DNA from 2 places in the Paenibacillus sp. 01T424 genome. Region 1 is predicted to be linked to the other one. Evidence: riboswitches for the same ligand, from Rfam matches in the RefSeq annotation. Region 1 holds a riboswitch; the other holds the start of a gene.
What was found. Region 1 has a riboswitch for cyclic di-AMP ahead of AC1DPK_RS22960 (ubiquitin-like domain-containing protein). Riboswitches for the same ligand answer to the same signal wherever they lie in the genome.

Region 1 (11,350 bases):
GAATGTTACGCCTCAGCTCGCATTTGAGCAACTATTGGTAAACTTACAGGAGGGCTAATTCTTGTATAATGTCATCGGCGTCCGCTTCAAGAAAGCGGGCAAGATCTATTACTTTGATCCGGTTGAGCATCCCGTGGATAAGGAACAACATGTTATTGTTGAAACAGCACGCGGAATCGAATACGGTAAAGTGGTGGTGGGACAGAAGCAAGTCGGTGAATCGGATGTTGTTCTTCCTCTTAAGAAAGTGATACGTATTGCAAGCGATGTGGATGCAAAAGTTGTTGAAGAAAATCGCGCCGCAGCCAAAAATGCGTTTTCTACTTGTCTTGAAAAAATTAAAGGTCATCAGCTTCGCATGAAGTTAGTTGACGTTGAGTTTACGTTTGACCGTAACAAAATTATTTTTTATTTTACGGCAGAAGGCCGAGTTGACTTTCGCGAGCTAGTAAAAGATTTAGCCAGCGTATTTCGAACTCGGATTGAACTCAGACAAATCGGAGTTCGGGACGAGGCAAAGATGCTCGGTGGTATTGGTCCATGTGGACGAGTGCTTTGCTGCTCCTCTTGGCTGGGTGACTTTGAGCCCGTATCGATCAAGATGGCCAAGGATCAGAACTTATCGCTTAATCCGACAAAAATTTCTGGATTATGCGGTCGTCTCATGTGCTGTCTGAAATATGAGCATGACAATTACGAAAGCATTCGAGAAGAACTTCCGGCAATTGGAAAATTCGTAGTCACCTCATATGGTGAAGGTAAGGTAACTGGTATTAATACATCCACCAAAAGTGTGTATGTGCAATTATTTGATACACCAGGTAAACCGAAAGAACTGTCGATGGATGATGTCGTCATCAAATAAGCGGCAGAGTGCGATTCTCACGGGTGAGGTTACACTCACGCTTGAAGCTCTGGGGTGGGAACTTGGAGAAGAACAATATTTTTGCGAAAATGGACGAGTTGGATAACCAAGTAGGTGTGTTCCATAAGGAGCTTACGGACTTGAAGCAGAAGGTAAAAGAGCTGCTCGAGGATAATAAGCGTCTAAGTGAGGAGAACAACCAGCTGCGTCAGTTGTTTAAGAGAGAGGCTGAGCTAGAGCATGAAGTTGTTGCAGCTCCAGCGAAAGGAATTAAACCGGGAGTAAGCAAAGAGGAACAGGTCATCACTGAACATGCATTCGCGGAAGCGGGAGCAGCTATTGGTGAAGGCCATGACAACTTAACTCGGTTGTATCACGAAGGATTCCACATATGCAACGTTTATTACGGGCATTTGCGGACGGAAGGCGACTGTTTATTCTGTCTATCCTTTCTTAATAAATAGTGGAATCCGTACGACATGCCGCCCTTGCCGCAAGGGGCGGTATTTTTATTAAATATACAATCAAGGAGCGGCCCAAATCGTGTCGGAACATATAAACTTAGCAGAAAACGAACGTCTTGATGATCTTATGACAGAAAATGGTTTGAAAATTATACAAAGCCGGGAAGTGTTCAGCTTTTCACTTGATGCCGTATTATTGTCACGGTTTGCAAGTGTGCCAAAGCACGGGCGAATTGCTGATTTATGTACGGGCAATGGTGTTATACCGATGCTTCTTACAACGAGAACAAATGCGCAAATTGATGCGGTTGAGATTCAACCGAGATTGGCGGATATGGCTAGAAGAAGCGTAATGCTGAATAAGCTGACGGAGCAAATAAACGTTATTGAGCAGGATTTGAAATTGTATCCTAAGATTGCGGGTAACGGGGTATATGATGCGATAACGGTAAACCCACCTTACATGCCAATAACAGCAGGTGAGCAAAACGAAAACGAACATTATGCGATCGCAAGGCATGAGATTCATTGTACGCTGGATGATGTCGCAGAAGCATGTTCTAGGCTGGTGCGCCCTGGCGGCAAGGTCTCGATGGTTCATCGCCCTTCGCGTCTGCTTGATATTGTGGAAACGATGCGTAAATGGAGGCTTGAGCCGAAGCGGATTCAATTTGTGCATCCTCATGCAAATGCAGAAGCAAACATGGTATTAATAGAAGCAATGCGTGATGGGAAGCCTGACATCAAGCTTCTTCCGCCAATAATGGTATATGAGAATGGGGTGCAGATCGTTTGAATATACAAAAAAGCTTTGCCGATGCTTCCAAAGAAAATGTTGGAAGCCTTTATTTGGTCGCGACACCAATTGGAAATTTAGAAGATATGACATTCCGTGCGATTCGTACATTGAAGGAAGTACAGCTTATCGCTGCTGAAGATACGAGGCAAACACGGAAGCTGCTTACACATTTCGAGATTGGAACTCGTATTGTTAGCTATCATGAGCACAATAAACAAGCTAGCGGCCCTGAGCTGATCAGATTGCTTCTAGATGGGCAATCCATCGCATTAGTTAGTGATGCGGGTCTGCCGGCTATTTCTGATCCAGGTGCGGATCTCGTGAAGGACGCTATTGAAAATGGTATTTCCGTTATTCCTATTCCAGGAGCGAATGCAGCATTATCTGCACTTATTATATCGGGTCTGCCTACGGATCGATTTTTGTTTGCTGGATTTCCGCCGCGCGAGCGAAAGTCATTAATGAAATGGCTGCTCGATATGCAAGCACAGAAAGGGACCCTGCTTTTCTACGAGTCACCCCATCGTATAAACAAAACACTTGATGCACTTCAGGAATGTCTCGGCGATCGCCAAATAGCATGTATCAGAGAACTGACAAAACGCCATGAAGAAGCGGTCCGCGGCCGAATTTCAGAATGTATAGCATGGTTTGAGGAGCATCCGCCGCTCGGAGAATTTTGTGTTGTGGTGGAAGGATCAGAGGGTGAAGGGGCAAGTGAGCTGCCAGCGGCAGATATTTGGTGGTCTGAGCTTGATCTTGCTGCCCATGTTGCTCATTATGAGGAACAATTTGATCGTAAGGAAGCCATTAAGAAGGTTGCGCTCGATCGAGGTTTGCCTAAACGCGAAGTATATAATGAAGTAAATAGATAGATGATTATTATATATGTGAAATAGTAGACAAAAAAAGACCTTCCTGGCCGGGTTCAAGCGCAGGAAGGTATCAAGGAGTATAAAAAAGGTTAGAATTAACAAGTTGATAAGTACAGTATAACTTATTTTTTTTATTTTGTCACAGGTGTTGGCATTTCTGACAAACAAACATGACAAACAATTTTTCCTTTGAAATAAGATACGTTTTCTGCGTTGCCACAGAAGATACATGCAGGCTCATATTTCTTAAGCATGATGCGCTCGCCATCTACGTAGATTTCAAGAGCATCTTTCTCGCCTATTCCAAGTGTACGGCGCAATTCGATCGGTATAACGACGCGTCCTAGCTCATCAACCTTACGAACAATACCAGTAGATTTCATCATAATCTATTATTGCCCCTCTCAAAATACGTTTCGTCATCGTTCGACATAGTTTTTGCTTTTATGATTACTATAATACCAACGATTACCATAATAGTCAACCAGGAATATTCCCCGGATAGCTGAATTCACAAGTATTTGACTAGTTAGTACGGTCATATTACTCTGTAATAGAATACAACAGCTTCGACAATTTGGAAACTAATTTCCGACACTATTCGACATGAAAATCATTTTTTGTGTCGAAAATATGAACAAAGGAGATGAGAGACGATGAAAAAACAGCTGACCGAAGAGAAAGTTTTTAAGGATCCTGTTCATCATTATATATATGTACAAGACCAAACGATTTGGGATTTGATCAATACAAAAGAGTTTCAAAGACTGCGCCGGATACGACAGCTAGGAACCTCCTATTTGACCTTCCATGGAGCAGAGCACAGCCGGTTTTCACATTCACTTGGCGTATATGAAATTACTCGAAAAATTATTTCTCAGTTTGAACGAAACAGCTATCCTGACTGGCCAGTCGAAGAAAAGCTAGTCTCGCTTTGTGCTGCTTTATTGCATGATGTTGGTCATGGTCCGTTCTCGCACTCCTTGGAAGAAGTATTCGACACGGATCACGAAGAGTGGACATGTAACATCATTTTGGGAGATACAGAAATCAATCGCGTGCTAAGTGCTGTATCGGAGCAGTTTCCTGCTCAGGTCGCTGCAGTCATACAAAAAAAATATCCAAATCCGATTGTTGTTAGTTTGATTTCAAGCCAAATGGATGCTGATCGGATGGATTATTTGCTCCGAGACGCGTATTTTACAGGTGTTAACTATGGAACATTTGATTTAGAGCGCATTTTGCGCGTATTGCGTCCTTATAAAGGGCAAATTGTAGTTAAAGAGAGCGGTATGCACGCAGTTGAACATTATTTGATGTCTCGTTATCAAATGTATTGGCAAATTTACTTCCATCCGGTTACAAGAAGCTCGGAAATTATTCTACGTCAAATATTTCGTAGAGCACAGGAGCTTTACGTGGGTGGCTACTCTTTTCAGTGGATGCCTAAGCAGCTGAAATGCTTGCTTCAGAACACGATGACGGTACACGACTATCTAAAGCTGGATGAAGCGCTCGTTCAGACCGCTTTCGCAGAGTGGGCGGAGGAGCATGATCCTATTTTAAGCGATCTATGTGAACGATTTCTGAACAGGCTTTTATATAAGTACATTACGCTTGAAAACCCGGATGAAGAGCTGCTAAATGAGATTAGCGAATGTTTCTCTTCTATAGGAATGAATCCGGATTATCATATGGAAATCGATTTTCCATTTGACCTGCCGTATGACGTATATCGACCAGATAAAAAAGAAGGAGAAAAGAAAGAAAAAGCGCCGATTTTGTTGTTAGATGGTTTGGAAGATATAAGCGAAATATCCTCTAAATCCGACATTATTCGTTCTATTACTGGCCTGCATCAAGGACAATATCATCTTTATTATCCAGAAGAGCCGCTCAAAAAAAATATTCATCGATTGCCGGATTCACTTCGTAAGCTTTTCAAACTCGATTGAAGGAGCATAACATCAACATGACATTACTTTTTGATACACATACCCATTTAGATTCGGAAAAATTTGATGAGGATCGCGACGAGGTCATCCAGCGTGCGAAGGATGCAGGCGTTCATATGCTTGTCAATATTGGTTTTAACCGTGAAACGATCCCTACAACGATGGCGCTAGCAGAGAAATATGATTTTATATACGCAGCAGTTGGTTGGCATCCAGTTGACAGTATAGATATGCTTCCAGGGGATTTGGAATGGATTGAACGTCTATGCTCGCATGAGAAGGTTGTTGCCATTGGTGAAATTGGACTCGATTATCACTGGGATACTTCTCCAAAAGAGGTACAACAAAGGGTTTTTCGTGAGCAAATTCGTCTTGCTCGTAAGGTGCGCAAGCCAATTGTTATTCATAATCGGGATGCTCATGAGGACATTATTCGTATTCTTCAGGAAGAGAATGCAGCAGAGGTTGGCGGTGTCATGCATTGCTTCTCCGGCAGCTGGGAAACGGCTAAACAATGTCTTGATATGAACTTCTATATATCATTTGGAGGACCCGTTACTTTCAAAAATGCAAGGGTGCCAAAAGAGGTGCTTAAGCAGGTTCCGATCGACCGAATTTTGATCGAAACGGATGCTCCATATTTAACTCCTCACCCGTTCAGAGGGAAGCGAAATGAGTCCTCTTACGTCTCTTTAGTTGCAGAGACAGCAGCCGAATTATTGGGCAAAACGGTAGAAGAAATAGGCGTAATTACGACTGAAAACGGTCGAAGATGTTTTGGTATTGTCTAAAAACGAGAGGAATAATGAGAAATAGAGACCTTTATCGCGTAAAAACTAATTTTTATAGCGATAATCGCTTATTTTTTCCTGCTTTATCCTGCTTTTTCGCTTAAATCGTCTTTTATCGTATCTTTACAATTGACCTCGTATGAAGGTATGATTCATCTCAGAGCAATAAAATTTTGTATTGGATTTCCAGTTTACGCTTAATCTCCATTCGGAGAGCGGGGGAACCATGTACGGTTTTTAATTCCGTATTTTGAATTCTTCAGGGGTGAATTTCGAAGCCATTGCCATGAGCATTGTGTAACGAATAGGGCGACTCTCTTGTCCGAATCCGTCAGCTAACCTCGCAAGCGTTATAGAGAGTGATCAACCTCGTGCATCCATTTTTCTGTATCCCAGTGAATCATTTAACCGGGAAGCCACGAAACAGATCCTCTGTCGACGGCTTCTTTTTATTTTCGAATAATCGGGAATTTGTCGACATAGGGATAAAAGATGGGGGTGGGAGGATCGATAGCAGTACTGGATTGCGTGCTCGCACGCCAATATACTATAGTCGCGTCAGTTGTATCATGCGTAACACTTGGCGGCGGGGCTATGAAGGAGGACCGATGAAGTGGGAATACTCCAGGTTAAGGACACCCATGGGAAACGATCATCCAGCATGTCTTTCGCATTGCGATGGAAGCGTGAAAACTTGCGTTTGATTCTTTTGAGTGCTACTATCTCAATCGCTATGACTTTCATGTTTTTGGTGTTGTTGTACGGAACGGCTGTCAAAAGCGTCTCCGTAGTAGTGAACGGACAAGAAACCATTGTGGAAACGAAGCAATGGGTCCTGCAACGCCTACTGGATGAACAAGCTATCGCAATTGGACCACATGATGAGGTGTCCATACCGCTTAATGCGGCAATAAAGGACGGAGATCGTATAGAGGTGACTCATGCGATACCGGTAATTGTGAAGGCTGATGGCAAGACCTCTACTGTATATACGACAGAGAGAACAGTGCAGGCAGCGATCGAGGAATTACATATTCCAGTTCGTGGTCAAGATAAAGTAATACCTCCGCTTCATACCGTTTTGGACAACGAATTGACTGTAACCGTCGTTCGCGTAGATAAGAAGGTAGCTGAGACAGAGCGTGCAATGCCATTCTCTATTGTGAAGAAGAACGATCCAACGCTGGAAGCGGGCAAGCAGAAGCTTGTTCAACCCGGCAAGGAAGGTCTGATCGTAGAGAGTATCGAGAAGCAGTACGAGGACGGTATTCTTATATCGAAGAAGATGGTCAGCAAAGTGGTTGAAACCGCTGCGGTTAATCAGGTTGTCGCCATCGGAACGAAGAAGGAAGAGCCTAAAGTATCTGTGCTCTCGAACAAGAGCCCGAGCTTTACTTCGCTTACGAAGAGCGGTGTAACGTTTAAGGCGAGAAAAGTACTTAAAAATGTCACGTTGACTGCTTATTCTGCAGACCTCTCTTCAACAGGAAAAGATGAAAGCCATCCGGAATACGGGATTACATCATCAGGCACTCGTGTGCAAGAGGGTCGGACGATAGCTGTTGATCCGAAGGTTATTCCCATCGGTTGGTGGGTTTATATTGAAGGAATCGGTTTCCGCCGCGCTGAGGATAAAGGAAGTGCGGTTAAAGGCAACAAAATCGACGTATACTTTGATAGTACAAAGATTGCGAACAAATTCGGCAGGAAAAAAGGCATCACTGTATATGTGCTGGGGCCGAATAAACCAACTGCAAGCTAATTGAGCGGTTACCATCATCTTATCGCAATAATCAATTAAATATGCCATCATAAGGAGAGGCACTGCCTCTTCTTTTTGCATGTCTAAGGGTCTAATACAGTTTATGTAGAAGGGGATGATCTTGGTGATCAAAGAGATCATTGTCGTTGAAGGCAAAGATGATACCGTTGCAATAAAAAGGGCGGTAGATGCAGATACCATAGAGACGAATGGTTCTGCTATCGGTGAGGATGTATTGAAGAGGATTGCGCTGGCCAATGAGCGTCGCGGCGTTATTATATTCACAGACCCTGATCATGCAGGAGAACGCATTCGCAAGATTGTTGCGCGTCATGCGCCAGGATGCAAGCATGCTTTTTTGCCGCAGGAGAAGGCTTTGTACAAAGGGGACATCGGCATCGAAAATGCGAGCCCCGAGGCTATTCGTGCGGCGCTCTCTGAGCTCCGAACAGAATCGGCAGATGAAGCGGGAGAAATTAGCTGGGAAGACTTAATGGATGCAGGTCTGATTGTACATCCTGATGCGTCTAATCGTCGCTTGGTTATAGGCAAGCTGCTCGGAATTGGTTATGCGAATGGCAAGCAGTTCTATAAGCGCTGTACAAGCTTTCGGATTTCCAAAACAGAGTTTACGGAAGCTTTCCGTCAAATGGAAAAGGAACTGGAGGGATAGCTGAATGAGTCAAGAGCATAGTGAGCTTAGCAAGGAAGCAGTAAAGCCATCCGCGATAGAGGTGGCTACGCCCAAACGCACCAAAGAAATCATTGCGAAATACGGTTTTTCCTTCAAAAAGAGTTTGGGACAAAACTTTCTGATCGATCAAAATATATTAAATAACATCGTAGCGGCAGCTGAGCTTGATGAAACGAAGGGCGCGCTTGAAATCGGCCCTGGTATTGGCGCGCTCACACAGCGGCTTGCCAAAGCGGCTGGTAAGGTGACGGCTGTCGAAATCGACAATAGGCTCATTCCGATTTTGAAGGATGTGCTGGAGGGCGAGGAGCATACAACCGTCATTCATGGCGATGTGCTTAAGCTTGATTTGAAGAAGCTGTTCGAAGAGCAGTTTGCGGACGTAACAGGTGTAAGTGTTGTTGCCAACTTGCCTTATTATGTGACAACGCCAATTCTTATGAAGCTGCTTGAAGAGAAGCTGCCGCTTGAGCATATTGTCGTCATGATTCAGAAGGAAGTCGCGGAGCGGATGGCAGCGAAGCCAGGCGGCAAGGAATATGGCAGCCTCAGTGTAGCCGTTCAATATTACTGCGTGCCTAAGGTTGTCTGCATGGTGCCTCATACGGTGTTTATACCGCAGCCAAATGTAGATTCAGCCGTTATTAAGCTGTCATTGCGTGACAAGCCAGCTGTTGATGTACCCGATGAGGATCATTTCTTTAAAGTGGTGCAAGCCAGCTTTGCACAGCGACGGAAGACACTGGCGAATAATCTAACGGCATTCGTGGGCAAGGAGCGCCGCGAAGCATTAACGGAAATGCTTTTAAGCAACGATATTGACCCTATAAGACGCGGTGAGACGTTGTCGCTCGAGGAATTTGCGCGGATTAGCCGCAGCATGCTGGAGGCCGGCTGGTAGAGCTAGGCCGTTTCATCATAAAATACTCACCATTCGCACGTTCTGCCCATAGGATAGACGAAGAGGTGATTTACCCATGAAGCAAGGGGACCTGGTCGTCCGCAAATCGTATGGCGGTGACGTGCTGTTCAAGGTTGAGGCTATTCGTACACATACTGCCGTTCTGAAAGGCACGGATTACCGATTGCTTGCGGATGCTCCGATTCCTGATTTGTCGGTCATACGCGATCCAGAAACGACAAGTGCGGTGCAAGAAGTTCGAATTAAAGTGAATGATTCATTAAGACGCATGCATTCTGAACGGGAACGTCAAGCGGTTGAGAATGAGGAGCATATTCGGCATGCGCTGCAGCAGACTCAACCATTCTTTGAAGTGCCAGGAAAGGTACTTCACCTTGATGGTGATAGTAATTATTTGAAGAAGAGCATGCAGCTGTACAATACGATGCAAGTTCCTTCCCACGGTCTCCATGTGCATGAGTCTCAGATGGCTGATGTGCTTTACCGTCTGCTGCCCCAAATTCAACCGGATATTGTCGTAATAACAGGTCATGATGGCGTACTGAAAAGCCGTTTGCCCATGGATCTGTACAGTTTAAGCAGCTATAAAAACTCACAACATTTCGTTAATGCCGTACGCGTCGCTAGAGAATATGAGAGAAGCCGTGACGGGTTGATCGTTATTGCAGGTGCTTGCCAATCCCATTTTGAAGCTTTGCTGCAAGTGGGCTCAAACTTTGCAAGCTCGCCAGGACGAATATTGATTCATGCGCTCGATCCTGTTTATATAGCGATTAAAGCAAGCTATACATCCATAAAAGACACGATTAACTTAGCAGATGTCATTCATGGTACGATAAGCGGAATTGACGGCGTGGGCGGTATTGAGACAATGGGCAGCTTCCGTGTAGGTCTGCCAAAGCCAAAAATTACGTCACCGAACTCTGTATTAAAGCAGTAACAGATAACGATATGTTCTGAAGGGATGAATAGAGACTATTTTCAGGCTGAAAATAGTCTAATCAAACATGTCCTTTTCGCCACAATTTTGTATCAAATGTTACGTTTAAATTGAATCAACTTCTTAATATGTATATTTTTTGCTTCGTTATGTATGGTTTTTTAAAAAATGGGTGAAATCACCGTTGACAAGTAAATATACCGACTGATATAATATTTTGCTTTGTTTGACAACCCTCCTCCTTTTGGTTATAATGGACAAGGAAAGAGGTGGTAGTGGACAATGGCAAAAAATGCGCTATTGGATATTAAACGCAGCTTGGAAGCTCATGTTGGCTCCAAAATCCGTCTTCGAGCGAACGGTGGACGACGAAAGACCATCGAACGAACCGGTACGTTGGAAGAAACCTACCCTTCTGTTTTCATTGTAAAGCTGGATGAAGAGCAGCATGCCTTTAAGCGTGTCTCTTACAGCTATGCGGACATACTGACTGAGTCGGTGGAAGTGACCGTATGCAATGATGAAGGTCAAGTCCGTATCGCCCATTTGCAACAATAGAATATATATCGCCTAGTGAGGCATGTTAGCGCAGATCGCATCTGCGCTTTTTTTTTTGCGTTCATTCATTTACCTTTGCGAAAAGAAGGCGGCCATTTCCATCTCCGTATGGTCGCTTGTCATTTGAAGCATACTACCTGTGCAATAGTGACAGCCGTATATTTTGATTAGAATGACGTAAATTCGAATATGGAGGTAATGATATGGGTCGCAGAAGACGCGGAGTAATGTCTGAGGAATTGAAATATGAGCTTGCTAAAGATCTTGGTTTTTATGATACGGTGCAGCAAGAGGGCTGGGGAAGCATACGCGCGAAGGACGCCGGAAATATGGTGAAACGCGCAATACAAATCGCTGAACAGGCTGCTGCCAAAACAAATCAACCCTAAGTGATGGCTCCTATTTATACGTGAAAAAGCTAAGCGGATGACTGTCGAAAAACATTCGATTGTCATCTCTTAGCTTTTATTGCGTTGGTTTGATATAATGATGCTTAAGCTTACGAACGAACGGGTGAACTTATCAGATGAAAATTTATGAAAAAGCTCCTGCCAAAATTAATTTATTGCTCGATGTACTCCGCAAGCGTGATGACGGCTACCATGAAGTCGAAATGATTATGACCATGGTTGACCTTGCAGACCGACTTGAAATGGAAGAGCTACCTAGAGATACGATCATTATTTCAAGCCAAGTTGGATACATACCGTTAGATGAGAAGAACT
Region 2 (11,350 bases), on a different contig from region 1:
GCAAACTGCAAAACAGTGTACTTGGATATCCGCGTATCGGCGAAAATCGGGAATGGAAAAAAGCGCTTGAAGCTTTTTGGAAAGGTGATTTGGACGAAACGATATTCCTTCAAACGCTTGAAAGCATTCGTCTAAACAACTTGAAGCTGCAAAAAGATAAAGGAATTTCGCTAATTCCTGTTAATGATTTTACGTTGTATGATCAAATGCTGGATACTGCAGCGATGTTTGGCCTTGTGCCAGATCGTTTTTCCTATGATGGAGGTCCTGTTCCCGTACAGACCTACTACGCAATGGCGAGAGGGACACAGGAAGCACAAGCCTGCGAGATGACCAAATGGTTTAATACCAACTATCACTATATCGTGCCAGAACTTGCGGGTGCTGCGCCGGTACTGACGGAAAACCGTCCGCTAATTGCGTACCGCGAAGCCAAAGAAAAGCTTGGCATTGAAGGTAAACCTGTCATTATCGGTCTATACACCTTCCTCAAGCTGTCGAAGGGCTACGATGCCAAGCAGCTTCCGCAGCTCATTGAGCAGTTTATACCGCTTTATGCTCAGCTGCTTAAGGAGCTTGAGCAAGAAGGCGTACAATGGGTGCAAATCGATGAGCCCATCCTTGTTACCTCTATCTCTGAGGAAGAGATGCAATGGGTTGAATCGATTTATGCAAGGCTGAACCAAGCAGCGCCAGCGCTTAACATAATGCTTCAAACGTATTTTGAGGCGGTTGAGCATTATGAAGCTGTAGTTGCTCTCCCGGTACAAGCGATCGGTTTGGATTTCGTTCATGGTTTGGAGCAAAACTTGAAGTCGCTGGAGCAATTTGGTTATCCGAAGGATAAGCTCGCTGGTATCGGACTTGTAGACGGACGCAACATTTGGCGCTCAGACTATAAGCAAAAGCTCGAATTGCTGCAAAAGCTTTCCGCATACATTCCAGCTGAGCGCACGATCATTCAATCGTCATGCAGCCTGCTGCATGTGCCGGTAACGGCAAAAAACGAAACCAATCTGCCAGTAGAGCTGCGTGAGGCGCTTGCATTCGCGGAAGAAAAGCTGGATGAAATTGTGTGGCTAAGTGAAACAGCGACTGTAAATGAGGCGGACATCTCAGAACTGCGCAAGCTTGAGCTTAAGCTTAACGGCGAGCGGATTCATCATTTATCCATTTCTCCTGCCCGCAATCGCCAAGCTGCTGATGCAGCAGCGATAGCGGCGCATCCTTCAACGAGGCAGAAGCCATTTGCGGAGAGACAAAAGCTGCAGCAGCAAAAGTGGAATTTGCCGTTCCTTCCAACAACAACAATCGGCAGCTTCCCGCAAACGCTGGATGTACGCCAAGCAAGGCAAAAATGGAGAAAAAACGAGCTCAGCTCGCAGGACTACGCTTCCTTTATCAACGATAAAATTAAAAATTGGATTGAAATCCAAGAAGAGCTTAACATAGACGTCCTCGTTCATGGTGAATTTGAGCGTACGGACATGGTCGAATTTTTCGGAGAGAAGCTGGATGGGTTCGCATTTACAAAAGCCGGCTGGGTTCAATCGTATGGTTCCCGCTGCGTAAAGCCGCCGGCCATTTATGGCGATGTTGTATTTACTGAGCCAATGACAGTAACCGAAAGCGTGTATGCGCAGTCGCTGACAAGCCGTCCGGTAAAAGGGATGCTGACGGGGCCGATTACGATTTTAAACTGGTCATTTGTTCGCAACGATATCACACGCGAGCAGGTCGCATACCAAATTGCGCTTGCACTCTCAGAGGAAGTAAAGGCGCTTGAGAGCGCAGGTATAGAGATGATCCAGGTTGATGAGCCAGCTTTGCGAGAAGGCTTGCCGCTTAAACGCAGTGATTGGGATGCCTATTTAAAATGGGGCGTGCATGCGTTCCGTCTATCGACTTCAGCTGTGCGTGACACAACACAAATTCATACACATATGTGTTATTGTGAGTTCCATGATATTATCGATTCCATTCTTGCGCTGGATGCGGATGTCATCTCCATTGAAACCTCGCGCAGCCATGGCGAGCTGATTCATAGCTTTGAGGAGAACACCTATGACCAAGGCATCGGCTTAGGCGTTTACGATATTCACAGCCCGCGTGTACCTTCAGTGGAAGAAATGGTCAGCATGATCGAGCGCGCCATTAAAGTGCTAGATCCTGCGCTCTTCTGGATTAATCCGGACTGCGGCTTGAAAACACGCGGAATGGAAGAAACGGTTGCTTCACTACGCAACATGATGCTGGCTACTTACCAAGTCAGAGAGCAGCGTGCTGCATTAGCGAAGGTTTAATCCCTAAATACAATAAGACAGTCCAGAACTAGGTTATCTGTTCTGGACTGCCTTTTTTTTCTTATGAACGAAATTAATCCAAAGAGATGTAGGAGACGGAACGTTGACGCAAAACAGACTCTTCATGGTCGTTGCTGTACGGGGCTGCATCGGCGGATTGTGCTAGGACATGCTTGACGGCGGAGACGAATAAGTCGAGAACGCGCCCATCCTGATCCGTTTTGTCATAGTGATACTGGTTAAGAGGTGGTAGAGGAATGCTGCCGATAAAAGACTGAAGCAGGTCGCTCCATCGTTCTAAGTCAATGAGCTCTTCTGTGTCGCTGGCAAATAGTTCACTCCAGCCGAAGCCTTGATTGCTTGTTAAACGAAGACATACGCGATGGCCTGCAGAATCGACGGCAAGAGCAGGAATGACGAATAGCTCGATTCGTGTGACAGATAAATAAGGGGTCTGTTCCGTAAAAAGATGCAGATTTCGTGCACAATTTGTCAACATATACATCTCTCCTTTATTCGCTTACGAGGTTAGCTGTCGGATTCGGGCTAGAGAGAAAGCCCTACCAGGGTTACAAATCCCTGGATTCACCCCTTGCGAATCGATCTCGATCGATCGCGATGGTTCCCCCGCTTTTTCATTCGAAAAATTCAGCGTAAATAGTTTACTCTTAATTATACCCTTCATTAACGCATCTGTAAATCAGAAGTGCTTAAAATAACGATACATAAGAGATAGCTTGTTTAAATAAAGTATGCTCTTCACGGTCATATTCACAGTTTGGAAAAGTGTAATGATTGGATTCTATATGCAAAGCAGCGGCTGCAAACAAATGAAATATACGCTCGTCCTTCATCATTGGATCTGTTTGAAAAACAAAAGGAGACGCAAGAGGAAGTGTGCCGATGAACCTTAGCAGCATACTGCTCCATCTGATCCAGTCGCAAGGCTTCTCGGATTTTTTAATAAACAGCTCACTCCAGCCATGACCATTAGCAGTGGAGAGCCTCAGGCAAACACGGTAACCATTCGATTCAAGCAAGCAAGCCGGCAGCACAAACATTTGAATTCGTTTAATTTCAAACAAGGCAGCAGGATGATTTTCCAAGCTTGGCAAAGGTACTTCAACTGGTGTAGACATCAATGAGATCTCTCCTCGATTTGAATAATTCACCGATAATACTCAGCCATATTGGCTTGCCGTCTATGGTAAACCCGAAATGCAATATTGTAAAACTGTGGTATATCGTGAAAAGGCAGCCATATGCCATATTAAAAGAAATCCATTCGTTATGGCAGTAAAAAGATATTTATTCTTCGAAATACTCGTTTATTCTCTTCCATTCTCGATTATAGAGAAATCTGATTATTCACGCATAAAATCGTTGGAAAGGGATTGAACACTATTTTTGAAAACAAGAGTAAAACTGAGAAATAGTGAGATATCGAGAGATCGAAATGAATGTAAGCGTTGCGAATCGCTCTGCAAGGCTGAAACTGGCTAAATTAGGTAGCAGACTGCCTTTACAGTATTTATAGCGAGGAGTAATATTCGATACAGGATTTATAAATAAGTTTCGATTTACTGATCGCTGAGTTTCCGTGAAAGCGGAAGCGGGGGAACCAATAATGACGCGATGCGCCTGTTCGATGTGAGAGTCGAACAAACGCAGAGCAGGGGTGAATCTTTGACAGGTGCCATGGATACCGGTCAAAGTAGGGCGACTCTCACCGCCCGAATCCGACAGCTAACCTCGTAAGCGTGGACCGAGAGAGGAATGATGAAGCTTGTGATCGATTAACTTCGACCGCAGAGTGTCATAGACCTCTGTGGTTTTTTGTGCCCAAAAAAGCTTAATTTGCTACAAAATGTAAGAAAACGCTGAGTCCTGCAGCAGCAGGAACGGGGGAACCAACGAACGATTCGTGTGTAATCACGACTTCGCTTCATGGGGTGAATCGCTTGAAAATGATCAAGCGTAGGGCAACTCTCAAGGCCCGAATCCGACAGCTAACCTCGTAAGTGTACTCGAGAGAGGCAACAGCCATCGTGCTTCCCGCGGCTTATTCTGCTGCGGGCAAAGAAGCCGCGGGAAAAGTTCCTCTTATCCCAAGGCTTCTTTTTTGTTGCCTTTTTTACCATATGGAGGAGAATTCGGTTGCAGGAAGAGCATATTATTGTTGCTGGTTTAAACGAGGCTGGCCAATCATTTATACGAACTTTGCAGTTTCATCAATTAAAATTTATCGTTTTGACAAATAGTAAACAGGAAGAAAAACAGCTTCGCAAGCAGGGCATCAGCAATGTTTTGTACATCAATACGAATGATCGTCAAAGCTGGAATGTTCCTTCGATGAACATTAGCGAGGTATTTATATTCGAGAGCAGCTTGGCGCTTAGCTGCCGCTTTGTACAGTGCTGTAGAGCTTGGACCTCAAAGTCCATTTACGTCATCACACAGCAGTGGAATCCAAGGGCTATTTACAAGGGGCTTGGAGCGGATCATATCGTATTCTCTCATACCGGTGAAGTCGGTTTTCTATTAAGCAACAAATAATGCAGGAGGGGTTTACATGCAGGATTTTTATATGTTCGGGGCGTTGTTAGCTAGCTTCGGTTTATTTTACGGATTTTTAACTTGGTGCTCCAGTGTTATTGAGAAAACAGGGGGCGAAGGCTAATGACTGTCATAGCGATAGCGGCTGTATTTGTTTTCGTTTATCTGATTTATGCTTTAATTCATCCGGAGAAGTTTTAATAGAGGGGGATTTACAAGATGGATATTTTACAATTGCTTATCGTCATTGCCGTTCTTGTATTGTTAGTTAAGCCGCTTGGTACTTACGTCTATCATGTGTTCTCAAATGAACACAATCGGTTAGACAAAGTATTCGGAGGGACGGAGCGATTTATATTTAAGCTTATTGGTCTCAAAAAAAGAGAGGGCATGAGTTGGAAGATATACGCACTCAGCTTTGTTGCAACCAATTTAATTTTAGTTGCTTTCAGCTATTTGATATTGCGGTTCCAAAATGCACTGCCGTTTAATCCAAATGGCATGGCAGCCATGGAGCCTACACTGACTTTCAATACAGTCATCAGCTTTATTACCAATACGAATCTTCAGCATTACAGCGGGGAAAGTGCCTTATCTTATTTCTCCCAAATGGCGGTCATCATGATGATGATGTTCACGTCAGCGGCGACGGGCTTCTCGGTTGCCATCGCGTTTGTTCGTGGGATTACGAGTAAAGGAACGACGATCGGCAACTTTTTCGAGGATTTTGTAAAAGCACACACAAGAATTTTTCTTCCGATTTCCTTTATTATCACGCTAGTGCTTGTCGCTCTTCAGGTGCCGCAAACACTTGATCCAACATTTACAATTAAAACGCTTGAGGGAGCCATGCAGCAAATTGCAATCGGTCCTGTAGCTTCGCTTGAATCCATCAAACATTTGGGCACAAACGGCGGCGGTTTTTTTGGAGTGAACTCGGCTCATCCATTTGAAAACCCAAATCCATTAACGAATGTGATTCAAATCTTGTCGATGTGGGCGCTGCCGGCTTCACTGCCTTATGCATTTGGGCTTTTTGCTAAAAACAAAAAGCAGGGCTGGGTTGTATTCTCCGCCATGATGTGTCTGTTTCTTGTGTTTCTAAGCCTTGCTTACACATCGGAGAAAACAGGCAATCCTGCAATGAGCGCACTAGGAATCGACGCGACTCAAGGAAGCATGGAAGGCAAGGAAGTAAGGTTCGGTATCGCGCAATCGGCACTGTTCACAACGGTAACAGCTGCTGCGACAACGGGTACCGTCAACAATATGCATGACACGCTTACACCGCTTGGCGGCTTGGTTCCGCTTGCTGAAATGATGCTTAATGTCGTCTTTGGAGGCAAGGGAGTAGGGCTTATCAATATGCTCATGTACGCCATACTAGCTGTGTTTATATGCGGGCTGATGGTCGGCCGAACGCCAGAGTTTCTGGGACGAAAAGTAGAGCCGCGAGAAATGAAACTGATAGCGATAGCGATTCTAGTTCATCCCTTCATTATATTAGTGCCCACAGCCATCGCTTTTATGACGGATTTGGGTCACGGGGCGATAACGAATCCAGGGTTTCACGGCATTAGCCAGGTGCTTTACGAATATACGTCATCGGCTGCGAATAATGGCTCCGGCTTTGAGGGATTAGGCGATAATACGCCTTTCTGGAATATTAGCACTGGACTTGTCATGCTGACCGGCCGCTATATTTCGGTGATTGCGATGCTTGCGGTTGCAGGATCTCTTGTTCGCAAGCAGCCTGTTCCAGAAACAATCGGGACGTTCCGTACAGATAATGGACTTTTCACTATATTACTAATTGGTACTGTTCTTTTAATTGGTGCATTAACCTTCTTGCCGGTCATCGTGCTTGGGCCGGTTGCAGAATATTTGACACTCCGCTAACGGATGAGGTGAACGATAATGAATAAAAATAAGAAGAATAATTTGCTGTCGGGAGACGCGGTTAAACATGCCGTTGTCGATAGCTTTGTGAAATTAAATCCAGTTACGATGATGAAAAATCCCGTTATGTTTGTTGTCGAGGTAGGGACGGTTATCGTTCTGCTGATGACTATTTTTCCAAATTACTTTAATTCTCAAGAACGCATAGGCTTTAATATTACCGTGTTTTTCATCCTGCTTTTCACGCTGCTGTTCGCAAACTTTGCTGAAGCCATTGCAGAGGGCAGAGGCAAGGCACAGGCCAATTCGCTCAAAAAATCTAAGCAGGAAATGAGCGCCAATAAGCTCGTCGGCAGCTCTATTGTAGTCGTATCATCAACGGAGCTCCGCAAAGGCGATATTTTCATCGTCTCCCAAGGTGAGATGATTCCTGGTGATGGCGAGGTCATTGAAGGGCTGGCTTCCGTAGATGAATCAGCGATTACAGGTGAATCGGCGCCAGTTATTAAAGAAGCTGGAGGAGATTTCAGCTCGGTTACAGGCGGTACAAGGGTTGTGAGTGACAAAATTAAAGTGCGCATGACGAGTGACCCCGGGGAGTCATTCATCGATCGGATGATTGCCCTTGTTGAAGGAGCGAAACGTCAGAAGACGCCTAATGAAATTGCGCTCAATACACTTTTGACTAGCTTAACGATTATTTTCTTAATTGTAGTTGTTACGTTGGCACCAATCGCTAACTATTTGGATATCCACTTAGAAATTCCAGTATTAATTGCGCTGCTTGTATGTTTGATTCCGACGACCATCGGCGGACTATTATCAGCAATCGGCATTGCTGGGATGGATAGAGTAACTCAGTTTAATGTACTGGCTATGTCAGGTAAGGCTGTTGAAGCAGCAGGCGACATTAATACGATGATTTTGGATAAAACAGGAACGATCACATTCGGCAACCGGATGGCAAGCGAGCTTGTGCCTGTCGGAGGCAGCAATCTTCAAACTTTATCGGGTTGGGCGGCTATTAGCTCGATTAAGGATGAAACGCCTGAAGGCCGTTCTGTGCTTGAATGGATGAAGAAGCAGGGCTTAAGCTATGATGCTTCACTTGCGGAAGGCGGCGAATTTATTGAATTCAAAGCAGAGACGCGAATGAGCGGTATTGATCTGGCAAACGGCCGCCGAGTTCGGAAGGGCTCTGTCGATGCGGTTCGGAAGTGGGTAGCTTCACAGGGGGGGACCATACCAACCGATTTAGAAAATATTTCGAATACGATTGCTACATTAGGCGGTACACCGCTCGCAGTAGCTGTTGATAACCAAATCTTTGGTGTTATCTATTTGAAGGATACCGTTAAGCCAGGAATGAAGGAAAGATTCGATCAGCTGCGTGAAATGGGCATCAAAACGATTATGTGTACGGGAGACAATCCGCTTACTGCAGCAACCATCGCACATGAAGCGGGAGTCGACGATTTTATTGCGGAGAGCAGGCCGGAAGATAAAATAGCTGTTATACGCCGTGAACAAGCCGAAGGAAAAATGGTTGCGATGACTGGTGACGGTACAAACGATGCTCCTGCACTTGCCCAAGCGGATGTGGGTCTTGCTATGAACAGCGGGACGATTGCTGCTAAAGAAGCTGCCAATATGGTTGATTTGGATTCGGACCCTTCCAAAATTATTGAAGTCATTGCTATCGGCAAGCAGCTGCTTATGACAAGAGGGGCACTGACGACTTTTAGTATCGCTAATGATATCGCCAAATATTTTGCAATCATTCCAGCGATGTTCATGCTTGCCATTCCCGAGATGGGCGTTCTAAATATTATGAATTTAGGCTCTCCATTGTCTGCTATACTGTCGGCGCTTATTTTTAACGCGATTATTATTCCGCTGCTTATCCCGCTTGCCATTAAAGGCGTAGCGTACAAACCGATGAGCGGAGCCAAATTGCTTAGCCGCAACGTATTCATTTATGGTCTGGGCGGTGTCATTGTTCCGTTCGTTGGCATTAAACTCATCGACTTTGCAGTGCATTTATGGATTTAATATAACCATACACGAAAGAAGGCTTACCTATATGAATGAACAAGCGAAAAACGCTTCACGATTCCAGTTGTCATCGTTAATGATACCTTTGCGAATCAGCATCATATTTATGATTATTTGCGGCATTATTTACCCGCTTGCAAGCACGGGAGCAGCTCAGCTGCTGTTCCCTAAGCAAGCGAATGGAAGCCTTATAAAGGATAGCTCTGGCCAAGTCGTTGGTTCAGAGCTGATCGGCCAAAGCTTTGTTGATCCGAAATGGTTTCAAGGACGTGTATCAAGCATTGACTATAATGCTGCCGGTTCTGGATCGAACAATTTTGGACCATCCAATCCAACTCTAATCGAAAGGACCAAAGCTTCCATTGAGGCTTGGAAGGCACAAAATCCAGATGTACCGGTTTCCCAGCTGCCGATCGCTTTAATTACGAACTCAGGCTCTGGTCTTGATCCGCATATTACGCCGCAGTCGGCTGATGTACAGATCGCAAGAATCAGCAAGCTGACCGGCGTATCGCCAGCAGAGCTTGAGCAATTGGTTAAAGCAAATACGGAAGGCCGCGATTTAGGCGTTTTCGGTGACGAACGGGTTAATGTGTTGAAGCTGAATATCGCATTGTCAAAAATGTTGGGGGAATAGCCATATGGCTCCGCTGAAAAAGAAAACGCCAGAGGAGCTGCTACTCTCCATCGCAAAGCTGCATCAAGGACGTCTGAAAATACTCATTGGAGCGGTGAGCGGTTCAGGCAAAACGTATCATATGCTGCGAGAAGGAACAGAGTTGAAGCGAGATGGCATTGATGTTGTCCTTTGCGCGGTTCCTAGGCCGCAGAGTCCGGAGACGCTTGAATTGATTGAACCTTTCGAGCGTGTGCCAAGCATCCATTGGCAGAAGGATGGTGCAGAGCAAAAGGATCTAGATCTGGATGCTTTGGTAGAGAGGGACGCTGAGGTGCTGCTCATAGATGGGCTAGCCCATCGCAATCGAGAAGATGCAAAGTTTCAAACGCGGCTAGAAGATATTATTTTTTTGCTTGGCAAGGGCATAAGCGTTATTACGACAATCAATGTGTATGAGCTCGAGGGTGTAAATCAGGCTGTTCTCAAATGGACGGGAATTCGTCCGAGCTGCACCGTTCCTGCTCATACGCTTGAGCTTGCTGATGAGGTTAGGCTAATTGATGTATCGCCTGAAACGATGCTTAAGCGGTTTGAGGATGGAACGCTTGGCGTAAAGCCAGATCCTGCAATTTCCCTGCGGGGAAATCTTGCAGTGCTGCGAGAGCTGTCGCTGCGGCTCGTCGCAGAGGGAGTCAATGAGTCGCTGGAGAAGCATCGGGAGGAGATGGGGCTCACGGGTCCGTCGGGTGCTTCCGAGCGTATTCTGGTAACTGCACAATATCATTGGAACGGCTCTTTATATGTAAGAAGAGGGCAGCAAATTGCCCGCAGGCTTAATGGAGATGTCGTAGTCGTTTCCTTTAAAGAGCCGCAAAAAAAACTGTCCAAGGAAGAGCAGGCTTTTAAAGCTTCAATAAAGAAGCTTACCGTTAAAGTAGGGGGCACATTTGAGGAGCTGCCGTTGCAAAGCCGCCGTCGTTTGCCGTCCGCTCTAGTAAGGTACGCGGAGGAGCATCAGGTTACTCGTATCGTTATGGGCCATTCCAAGCAGAGCAGATGGCAGCAGCTGAAACAGGGCTCAATTGTTGACAGCGTGCTGCGCAAGCTCAAGCAGATCGATTTATTTCTTATGGCAGACCGCTCAGAGCAAGAAGGCGAGCGGATTTTGCCTGTTAAGCAAAGAAGTGATTCGCGGAAAGCATTGTTTCGAAGGTTCAGCCCAGATGAGCGCGAGCAGCAAATGGAGTCCATGAGAAGAGGCAGCTTCAATCTGTATATCGGGGCGGCTCCTGGCGTCGGGAAAACGTATCGGATGCTTGCTGAAGCGAACATGATGTATCAGAAAGGTATAGATGTCGTTATTGGCATCGTGGAAACACATGGGCGCGAGGATACATTGAAGCAGATTGGAGATCTGCCGATTATCGCTAGGCAAACGATTCAATATCGAGGTACTCAGCTCGAAGAAATGGATGTTGAAGCGATAGTTAGCAGAAATCCCGATGTTGTGCTGGTGGATGAGTTAGCTCATACGAATGTGCCGGGCAGCTTGAGGAAGAAGCGTTATGAGGATGTCATTTATTTGCTGCAGAAGGGAATATCGGTTGTTTCGACGATGAATGTGCAGCATATTGAAAGCTTGAATGACGCCATTGAGCAGGTTACTGGCGTTCGTGTTAGAGAAACGGTACCCGATGCGATCATAAGGCTGGCAGATCAAGTAGAGCTGATCGACGTGACACCGCAAATGCTGCAGCAGCGTATGAGAGATGGGAAAATATATGCCAAAGCCAAAGTGGAACAAGCGCTTGGTGCTTTTTTCACGACGGGCAATTTAATTGCGCTGCGAGAGCTTGCCCTTCGCGAGCTTGCTGATGATGTGGATGAACGGCTTGAAGCATGGGATCGCAATCAGACG

Region 2: linked by a shared signal. The riboswitch ahead of AC1DPK_RS03860 (hypothetical protein) and the one ahead of AC1DPK_RS22960 (ubiquitin-like domain-containing protein) in region 1 are both predicted to bind cyclic di-AMP.

Annotation. Positions count from the first base shown of each region.
Region 1 is NZ_JBFTPZ010000033.1:5,694-17,043, forward strand. It holds gene holB (DNA polymerase III subunit delta') at 1-58, shown strand, start outside; gene AC1DPK_RS22925 (PSP1 domain-containing protein) at 62-865, shown strand; gene AC1DPK_RS22930 (initiation-control protein YabA) at 928-1,329, shown strand; gene AC1DPK_RS22935 (tRNA1(Val) (adenine(37)-N6)-methyltransferase) at 1,457-2,125, shown strand; gene rsmI (16S rRNA (cytidine(1402)-2'-O)-methyltransferase) at 2,122-3,003, shown strand; gene AC1DPK_RS22945 (AbrB/MazE/SpoVT family DNA-binding domain-containing protein) at 3,135-3,389, opposite strand; gene AC1DPK_RS22950 (HD domain-containing protein) at 3,660-4,958, shown strand; gene AC1DPK_RS22955 (TatD family hydrolase) at 4,976-5,749, shown strand; cyclic di-AMP (ydaO/yuaA leader) riboswitch at 5,934-6,114, shown strand; gene AC1DPK_RS22960 (ubiquitin-like domain-containing protein) at 6,363-7,511, shown strand; gene rnmV (ribonuclease M5) at 7,636-8,184, shown strand; gene rsmA (16S rRNA (adenine(1518)-N(6)/adenine(1519)-N(6))-dimethyltransferase RsmA) at 8,189-9,106, shown strand; gene yabG (sporulation peptidase YabG) at 9,183-10,067, shown strand; gene veg (biofilm formation stimulator Veg) at 10,350-10,625, shown strand; gene AC1DPK_RS22985 (small, acid-soluble spore protein, alpha/beta type) at 10,829-11,014, shown strand; gene ispE (4-(cytidine 5'-diphospho)-2-C-methyl-D-erythritol kinase) at 11,152-11,350, shown strand, end outside.
Region 2 is NZ_JBFTPZ010000003.1:92,158-103,507, reverse strand. It holds gene metE (5-methyltetrahydropteroyltriglutamate--homocysteine S-methyltransferase) at 1-2,303, shown strand, start outside; gene AC1DPK_RS03860 (hypothetical protein) at 2,377-2,802, opposite strand; cyclic di-AMP (ydaO/yuaA leader) riboswitch at 2,806-2,967, opposite strand; gene AC1DPK_RS03855 (hypothetical protein) at 3,014-3,442, opposite strand; cyclic di-AMP (ydaO/yuaA leader) riboswitch at 3,882-4,080, shown strand; cyclic di-AMP (ydaO/yuaA leader) riboswitch at 4,172-4,342, shown strand; gene AC1DPK_RS03850 (NAD-binding protein) at 4,461-4,859, shown strand; gene kdpF (K(+)-transporting ATPase subunit F) at 4,983-5,060, shown strand; gene kdpA (potassium-transporting ATPase subunit KdpA) at 5,079-6,758, shown strand; gene kdpB (potassium-transporting ATPase subunit KdpB) at 6,777-8,810, shown strand; gene kdpC (potassium-transporting ATPase subunit KdpC) at 8,842-9,450, shown strand; gene AC1DPK_RS03825 (histidine kinase) at 9,455-11,350, shown strand, end outside.